Regions from separate parts of the Microbacterium sp. 22296 genome, predicted to be linked through region 2. Evidence: predicted binding sites of a transcription regulator. Region 2 holds the regulator's gene; the other holds the start of a gene.
The links. The regulator LexA, encoded in region 2, represses DNA repair genes until DNA is damaged. The targets are predictions, from matches to a motif close to TCGAACANNTGTTCGA.
Positions count from the first base shown of each region.

Region 1: a site for LexA is predicted at 1,565-1,580, ahead of ACTJJP_RS14125 (Rv2578c family radical SAM protein). Genes of this name have one in related genera too.

Region 1 is NZ_JBQEOS010000008.1:32,258-36,673, reverse strand. It holds gene ACTJJP_RS14135 (LCP family protein) at 1-129, shown strand, start outside; gene ACTJJP_RS14130 (M15 family metallopeptidase) at 342-1,469, opposite strand; gene ACTJJP_RS14125 (Rv2578c family radical SAM protein) at 1,589-2,692, shown strand; gene ACTJJP_RS14120 (DEAD/DEAH box helicase) at 2,766-4,416, opposite strand, start outside.
Region 2 is NZ_JBQEOS010000002.1:2,325-6,740, reverse strand. It holds gene ACTJJP_RS03715 (S9 family peptidase) at 1-144, opposite strand, end outside; gene ACTJJP_RS03710 (hypothetical protein) at 193-1,152, opposite strand; gene lexA (transcriptional repressor LexA) at 1,287-1,973, opposite strand; gene ACTJJP_RS03700 (LysM peptidoglycan-binding domain-containing protein) at 2,232-2,582, shown strand; gene ACTJJP_RS03695 (histidinol-phosphate transaminase) at 2,638-3,732, shown strand; gene hisB (imidazoleglycerol-phosphate dehydratase HisB) at 3,729-4,343, shown strand; gene hisH (imidazole glycerol phosphate synthase subunit HisH) at 4,340-4,416, shown strand, end outside.

The DNA of each region.
Region 1 (4,416 bases), on a different contig from region 2:
GAGACCCCGACCGCCGAGGAGGTCGAGCCGGGCACCGTCGACCCCACGACCGGCGCGGTCGCTCTGCCGCCGTCGATCAGCGGGTCGAGCGCGGCACAGCAGACCTGCAGCGCCGGCGTCGTCAACTGACCCCGACGAGCCCGCTCTTCCGGAGGCGTCGACGAGCTCGGTCTCCTCGCCCCGCCCCCCAGGTCCCCGAGCCCGTCGAAGGGACCGGGAGCCCGCACCACCCGATGCTCCACGCAGGTCCGAGAGCCCGTCGAAGGGGTCGGCACACGCCGTGCGTCGGCGGCTTCGCGGGGCTCATCCATCTCAGCGTCGTGGTCCCGGCATCCCTTCGCTCAGTACGTCGGCGCCGCCGGCAGACCGAAGAACTCCTCGAGCGTGGTGTACCCGCCCTCGTGGTACGCGCGGGCGAGCTCGCGACCGATGTAGCGCTGATGCCAGGCCTCGGGCAGGTAGCCGCTGACGCTCTCGCGTCCCTCTGCGTAGCGCGTGATGAATCCGTACTCCCACGCGTGATCCCGCACCCACGCCCCCTGCGATGACGAGGCGATGTCGTCGAGGGTCCCGCAGGAGCCGTCGCACGGGACGATGTCGACGGCCAGTCCCGTCTGATGCTCGCTGTAGCCCGCACGGGCGCTCTCACGGTCGGCCTCCTCGACACCGCCCACGTCGACGCGGCCCGCGTAGGTCGACTGCTGCGTCGAGTAGGAGCGGAACGCGCTGAGGTATCCGATCTCGCCCGCCCCGGCCTCCGACGCCGCACGCACCAACTCGGTCAGGGCGCTCGCGGGAGCCGAGCGCAGAGCCGACTCCTCGAGCGCTCTCACGTTCTGCGGCATGACGAGGTCACCGGCGCGGTAGTCGAGGGGATCGAGGGGGCGCTGCTTGTTGACGACGACCCACTCGCGGTTCGGGTCCGACAGCGAGACGCACGGAGCGATTCCGGATGCCACGGCCTCGCGGAAGGCGCTCCCCCCGCCGACGGCGGAGATGGCGGCGGAGTCGTCTCCCGCGGCGAGGGCTGCGGTGAAGTCGGGGTCGTCGCACGGGGTGGCGGTCGCGGGGACGGCGGCGAGCTGCGGGACGGGGAGACCCTCCGCGGGGACGGCGGGCGGGCCGGGAACAGCGGCCACCGTATCGACGGTCGCGGTCTGCGCTTCTCCCTCGCCCCCACCCGCGGAGGCCGCGGCGCCGATTGCGACGGCTCCCGACGCCACGATCGTCAGCGCGACCGCCAGGACGCCCGCGCGCCGACGGCGCGTGGCGACGGTGCCGCCTCGAGAGGAGAGAAGGGCGCGGATGCCACCCTGCCCACGCGGGGAAGGGGTTTCGCCCTCCGTGCGGAGCCGACGGCGCGTCACCGGCTCGACCGGGGGCATGGTCGCCAGTGCCGCCGTCGCGAGTCGCTCGGCCTCCGCGCGCGCGGCGCGGCGGGGGGAGAGCTCGGGGTCGGGGGACGTCATTCCATCCATTGTCCCGCGGGATCCTGTGAGGGTCGACGGGCCGTCGCAGCACGCCCGGGATGTGCGAGTGATCGCACTGTCCACTTGCGTCGTGTTCGAACATGTGTTCGACTATCGAGATGAGGTGGCAAGGGCAGCAATTGGGCGTCGACGACACGGCCGCACTCCCCGGCATGGAGCGCATGGACGGTCTGGTGCGGTCGGTGACCACGCCCGAGTTCGCCGGAATGACCTTTCACGAGGTGATGGCCAAGAGCGCCCTCAATCGGGTTCCGGGTGCATCGGCGATGCCGTTCGACTGGACCGTCAATCCCTACCGGGGCTGCGGTCATCAATGCACGTACTGTTTCGCTCGTAAGACGCACGAATATCTCGACCTCGACTACGGCGCGGATTTCGATTCGCAGATCGTGGTGAAGATCAATGTCGCCGACGTGCTGCGCACCGAACTCCGTCGCGGGTCGTGGGCGCGCGAACCCGTCATGCTCGGCACGAACACCGACCCCTACCAGCGCGCCGAGGGGCGGTACCGGCTCATGCCCGACATCGTGGGGGCGCTCACCGAGAACGGCACGCCGTTCTCGATCCTCACGAAGGGCACCCTGCTGCGACGCGACCTGCCGCTGCTCACCGAAGCCGCGCGCGAGGTCAAGGTCACCCTTGCGATGTCGATCGCCGTCTTCGACGACGCCCTGCAGAAATCGATCGAGCCGGGTACGCCCAGCGCGGACGCACGCCTCGACACCGTGCGTGCGGCGACGGCCGCGGGCTTCCGCGTGACGGTCTTCCTCATGCCGATCCTGCCGCACCTCACCGACTCCATCGCCGTGCTCGACGAGGCCCTCGCTCGGATCCGCGCCGCGGGCGCTGCCCGTGTGGTCTACGGAGCCCTGCACCTGCGCCCGGGAGCGAAGCAGTGGTTCCTGCAGTGGCTGGAACGCGAGCACCCCCACCTCGTCTCCTCCTACCGCGGGCTGTACCCCGGCGTGTCCACGGCCGCGCCGAAGGCGTACCGCACCTGGCTCGGCAAACGCATGCGCCCTCTACTGCGAATGCATCGACTCGACGGCTGGGACGAAGACGAGCACCCGCGCGGTCGTCCACAGCCGGGACTCGCCGCCCGTGCGCCCGAAAGCAGCGGCCTGGGACCGATCCGCCGCACGGGAATACCGGCATCCGCCCGGCCGCGGGTCGCGCCGGCGAGTGAGCCCACGCTGTTCTGAGCAGCCGCGACTACCCGGTCCCGGACGCACGAAACCCCCGCCGCACGCGCGACGGGCGTTCCGATGCAGGCGTTTACGCGGTGACGTTCGCCAACTGGCGACCCGAGATCTCCTCGATCAGGTCGTCGCCGAGCTGCGCCGGCTCGAACGGCGCCTGGATCTCGGCCCGGTCGAGCAGTTCGGTCATGCGACGCTGACGCTGGCGGGTGATGAGGGTCACCACGGTGCCGGTGCGGCCCGCGCGGCCGGTGCGGCCCGAGCGGTGCAGGTACGTCTTGTACTCGTCGGGGGCGTCGGCCTGGATGACCAGGTCGATGTCGTCGACGTGGATGCCGCGGGCGGCGACGTCGGTGGCGACGAGCACGTTGACGCGGCCCGAGGTCAGCTTCTCGAGATTGCGGGTGCGCTTCTGCTGGTTGAGGTCGCCGTGCAGGGCGACCGCGGCGACACCGGCATCGTCGAACTGCTCCGCGAGCATCTCGGCGTACGCGCGGGTACGAGCGAAGACGAGAGTCTTGCCCGCGCGGTCGACGAGCGAACCGAGGATCTCGGCCTTGTCGCGGTGGTCGATCACGAGCACGCGGTGCTCGATCGTGCCGGAGTCCTGGTCTTCGCCGGCGACCTCGTAGACGGCGGGTTCCACGAGGAACTCGTCGACGAGGGCCGCGACCTCACGGTCGAGCGTGGCCGAGAACAGCAGCTTCTGACTGCCGTCGGCGGTCGCGCGCAGGATGCGCTGCACGGGCTCGAGGAAGCCGAGCTCGCACATGTGATCGCCCTCGTCGAGCACGGTCACCTGCACCTGTGAGAGGTCGAGCTTGCCCTGGTTGAGGAGGTCCTCGATGCGACCGGGGGTGCCGATGACGATGTCGACGCCCTTCTTCAGCGCACCGACCTGACGCGCCTGCGGCACGCCACCGTAGATCTGCGTGGTGAAGAGACCGACGCTGCGCGCGAGCACCTGGACGGTGCCGTCGATCTGCAGCGCGAGTTCACGGGTCGGCGCGAGGATCAGCGCCTTGGGCGCACGTCCGAACTCGCGGCGCTGACCGGCCTGGGCACGGAGGATCCGCTCGACGAGCGGGGCGCCGAAGGCGATCGTCTTGCCCGAGCCGGTGCGCCCGCGGGCGAGGACGTCGCGTCCGTCGAGGATGGGCTTCACGGTCGCTGCCTGGATGGGGAAGGGGCTCGCCGCACCGAGGCTCGCGAGAGCGCGCACCAGGTTGTCGCCGAGGCCGAGCTCGGCGAAACCGGCACCGGTCTCGGTCGCGGCGTCCACAGCCTGCGCCTGCAGGCGCTCGTGCACGACATCGACGCGCTGCTCGTGCTCGGCGGAGCGCTTCGAAGTGTTGTTCCAGTCGCTGCGGCTCGGGCCGTCGGTGCGACGCGGGCGGTCGTCGAACGAACGCGCGGGGCGGTCGGTCCGGTCGAACGACCGCGCCGGACGCTCACCGGCATCACGACGAGGACGCTCGTCACGATCGAACGACCGAGCGGGACGGTCGGTCCGGTCGAAGGAACGAGCGGGGCGGTCGCTGCGATCGAACGAACGAGCCGGACGGTCGTCGCTGCGGGCCGGACGGTCGTCCCGACGCTCGAAGGAACGGGCGGGACGCTCGTCGAACGAACGCGCGGGGCGATCGGCGCGATCGAACGACCGAGCGGGGCGATCGGCGCGGTCGAAGGAACGAGCGGGGCGGTCGCTGCGGTCGAACGAACGAGCC
Region 2 (4,416 bases):
CCGGCCGGCCTCGGCGGGGACGGACTCGCCCCACCACACCTCGTCGCCGACCATCCGTGCACCGTCGACGCGCGGGGTGGACTGCGCCACCGACTCGGGGGTGATCGGCGAGGGCCAGGAGCCGTAGGGGAGGGTGTCTGCCATGGCTCCCACCCTACGGACCCCCTCCGACACGCGAAGCGGGCGCCGTCGTCACGCCCCGACGGGCCGCCTCTGCACGCCGAGTCCGCCCACCCAGTCGCGGATGACCTGGCGTTGCGCGTCATCGCAGGTGTAGCCGTATCCGACGCTGACCTCCCAGTACGAGAGGTCGTCGATGGGCACCTCGTGCTCCAGCGACCATCCGTCCAGGAATGTCAGGGCGTAGCAGTCCGCCATGGTCTCCATGTCTCCGGCGAAGGCCGTGAGGGCGGACGCCGTCTCTTCGGGGTTGGTGAACTGCAGGACGTGCGCGTACTCGTGGTAGGCGACGCCGGTGCGGATCCAGTCCGTCAATTGGGGGTCGTCTCGCGTGTCTCCGCTGACGTGGACGATGAAGGGGGCGCCCTCCGAGACGCACGCCATGGCGTCGAGACCGCACGGGCGATCGGTCTCGTCGAAGGCCATGCTGACCCATCCTCCACCGAGGCGGTCGAGGGTGGCCTCCCACGGGGTTCCCGTGGCATTGGTCGAGGCTTGACCACGCGCCGCCGCCGCTCGGTTGGCCAACAGGGCGGTGAACGCCTCGACGTCGACGACGTCTCGACTCAGCGCGCCGGCGGTCCATCGATGCTGCCAGGCGCGGCCGGCGAAAGCGTCGATCTCGGTCCAGGGGACGACTGAGGCGTACGGAAGGCCGATCAGCGGATCGATCGTCGCGTAGAGATCGGCCATGGCGGCGCCGAACTGCTCTTTGCGCTCGATCAGACCCTTCTGCTCATCGATCTGCCGCTGCTGCTGCTGGATCTGTTCCTGCTGATCGGTGATGCGAGAGCGCGATTCCGACAGTTGCGAGGAGAACCAGAAGAACCCCGCTCCCGCTACGGCGACGGATACTGCCAGCGCGGCACCGAGAACAAGGGTGCTTCGACGCGCACGCGGACGCCAGGCATGATGGTCGACGCTCTCGGCGGTGGCCGACGGGGAGTCGCCGGGGGAAGGAGTGGAGGACACGGCTCTCGCCTTCTCTTGCGCGTCCGGTCATGATAGCTGCGCCGCGTGTCCCTCCCGTTCCGGGCTGTGGACAGCCGCACACCGCATTCCCGCGCCAGGGGGACTTCCCGTGTCCCCGTCCGTGAGCGAAGGCGTCAGACCGCGCGCAGCACCGCCACGATGCGGCCGAGCACGACGGCCTCGTCGCCGAGGATGGGCTCGAACGCACTATTGCGGGGGAGGAGCCATGTGTGGCCGTCGCGGCGACGGAACGTCTTCACGGTGGCTTCGCCGTCGAGCATGGCGGCCACGATCTCGCCGTTCTCGGCGTTCGCCTGCGAGCGCACGACCACCCAGTCCCCGTCACAGATCGCCGCATCGATCATCGAGTCGCCCGAGACCTTGAGCATGAACAGCTCGCCCTTGCCCACGAGCTGGCGGGGGAGGGGGAAGATCTCCTCCACCTGCTGGTCGGCGGTGATGGGCACGCCCGCGGCGATGCGGCCCACCAGGGGTACGAGGGCGGCGTCGCCCACCGAGGGCGCGGCGTCGGCCGGATTCTCGGCGGCGGTGCCGGGGAGGTCGATCAGCACCTCCATGGCGCGGGTCTTCCCCGGGTCGCGGCGCAGGTAGCCGCTGAGCTCGAGCTGATTCAGCTGATGGGTGACGCTCGACAGCGACTTCAAGCCGACCGCGTCGCCGATCTCGCGCATGCTCGGCGGATAACCGTGCCGCGCGATCGATCGCTGGATGACCTCGAGGATGGCGAGCTGCTTGTCGCTGAGGCTCTTGCGCCGACGCGTCTGCGGTCGTTCGCGGCCGGCGGTCGTCGCGTCGGTCATCTGGTGCTCCCCTCGCGCCGCGGGAAGGGCGGCGGAAATTCGAATGTCGGAGGTTGGTGATGAGGTCTCCGTGTCGAAACCGTATCCGGTGGACGAGGCGAAACACACGGAAGCTCACGCGTGTCGCGTTCGATTCGTCTCCGACAGACGCGGTCTTGACACTCTCGCAGTATCGAAGATACATTCGGAAGACAGATTCGCGCCTCGCCCTCCCGGCCGAGGGAGGGGTGCGAATCTCTCCCCACTGAGGAGCACACCATGACCAGCATCGCCATCTCCGCCCCCACCACCCGCCTGCGCATCACGCCGCGGGGTCGCCGCGTCGCCGCCTTCCTGGTGTCATTGCCGCTCGTCATCGCTCTCGGCGTCGCGATCGTCGGTGGAGGTTCCGCGCTGGCCTCGAACGACGCCGGGGCGTCCGTCGGTTCCTTCTCCGAGGTCACCGTGATGAGCGGCGACACCCTGTGGTCGATCGCCGAAGAGCTCGCGCCCACGGCCGATCCGCGTGATGTCGTCGCCGAGATCTCCCGTCTCAACGCTCTGCCCGGAGGCTCCGTGGCGGCCGGTCAGCGCATCGCGATCCCCTCCGAGTACGCTCCTGCGAACTGACGTCCTCTTCGCGTCGGCCATGCCGCGTGAGTCGCCAAGACGCCCGCCGCCTACGATGGGTGAGGTGACCGTACGCCTCGACGACCTGCCTCTTCGCGACGATCTGCGGGGGATGACCCCGTATGGAGCACCGCAAGCGCCGCTTCCCGTGGCGCTGAACGTGAACGAGAACACGCATCCCGTTCCGTCGGAGGTCGCCGACGACATCCTGGATGCCGTCGCCCGGGCACTGCACGATGTCAATCGCTATCCCGACCGCGAGTTCACGGGACTGCGTGAGGCGTTCGCGCACTATCTGGGCCACGGCCTCGGTGCCGAGCAGATCTGGGCGGCGAACGGCTCGAACGAGGTGCTGCAGCACATCCTGCAGGCGTTCGGCGGCCCTGGTCGCACCGCGATGGGCTTCGCGCCGACCTACTCGATGTATCCGATCCTCACGCGCGCGACCGGGGCGCGATGGATCGCCGGTCACCGGGAACACGATTTCTCCTTGACAGCGGAGTCCGCCGCCGCGCAGGTGCGCGAGCAGCGTCCCGACGTGGTCTTCCTCTGCGCGCCCAACAACCCCACGGGCACCCCGCTCCGGCGCGAGGTCATCGAGGCGGTCTACGACGCGACCGACGGCGTCGTCATCGTCGACGAGGCGTACGAGGAGTTCGCCCCCCGTGACGAGCCGTCCGCCGTCGCGCTCCTTCCCGGCCGGCCGCGGTTGGTCGTCTCTCGAACGATGAGCAAGGCCTTCGCCTTCGCCGGCGCGCGCGTGGGCTATCTCGCGGCCGACCCGGCCTTCGTCGACGCCCTCCGCCTGGTGCGCCTGCCCTACCACTTGAGCGCGTTGACCCAGGCGGCGGCGACCGCCGCGTTGGGTCACGCCGAGACCATGCTGGGGATGGTCGACGAGATCGTCGCCCAGCGCGATCGCCTCTCCGCGACCGTGTCGGCACTGGGGTACACGGCGCACGAGTCGTGGACGAACTTCGTGCTGTTCGGAGGAGTCGACGACCCGGCCGCGACCTGGAAGGCGCTCTACGACCGCGGCGTGCTCATCCGCGACGTGGGGATCCCGCACCACCTTCGCGTCTCGGCCGGAACGGCCGACGAGACCACCGCGTTCCTCGACGCCCTCGCCTCGATAGGATCCCGATCATGACCCGCCCCGCCACGCCCCGCACCGCCTCGATCACGCGCGAGACGAGTGAGTCGCACATCGAGCTCGAGCTCGATCTCGACGGACGCGGTGCGAGCGACATCCAGACCACGGTGCCGTTCTTCGACCACATGCTGACCGCCTTCGCGAAGCACTCGCTGACCGACCTGCGCGTGCGCGCCAACGGCGACACCCACATCGATGCGCACCACACCGTCGAAGACACCTCGATCGTGCTCGGCCAGGCCATCCGGCAGGCGTTGGGCGACAAGTCCGGCATCGCGCGGTACGGCGATGCCCTCGTGCCGCTCGACGAGGCGCTGGCGCAGGCCGTGGTCGACATCAGCGGTCGGCCGTATCTCGTGCACACCGGGGAGCCCGCCGGCTTCGAGCACCACCTCATCGGCGGCCACTTCACGGGCTCGCTGGTGCGCCACTCGTTCGAGGCGATCTCGATCCACGCGGGGTTGACCGTGCACGTGCGCGTCCTCGGTGGCCGCGACCCGCACCACATCGCCGAGGCGGAGTACAAGGCACTCGCCCGAGCCTTCCGTCAGGCAAAGACGCTCGACCCCCTCGTCGACGGCATCCCGAGCACCAAGGGCGCGCTGTGACGGCCAAGCCCGTCGTCGCGGTCCTCGACTACGGTTCGGGCAACGTCCACTCCGCTGTCAAGGCGCTCGTCGA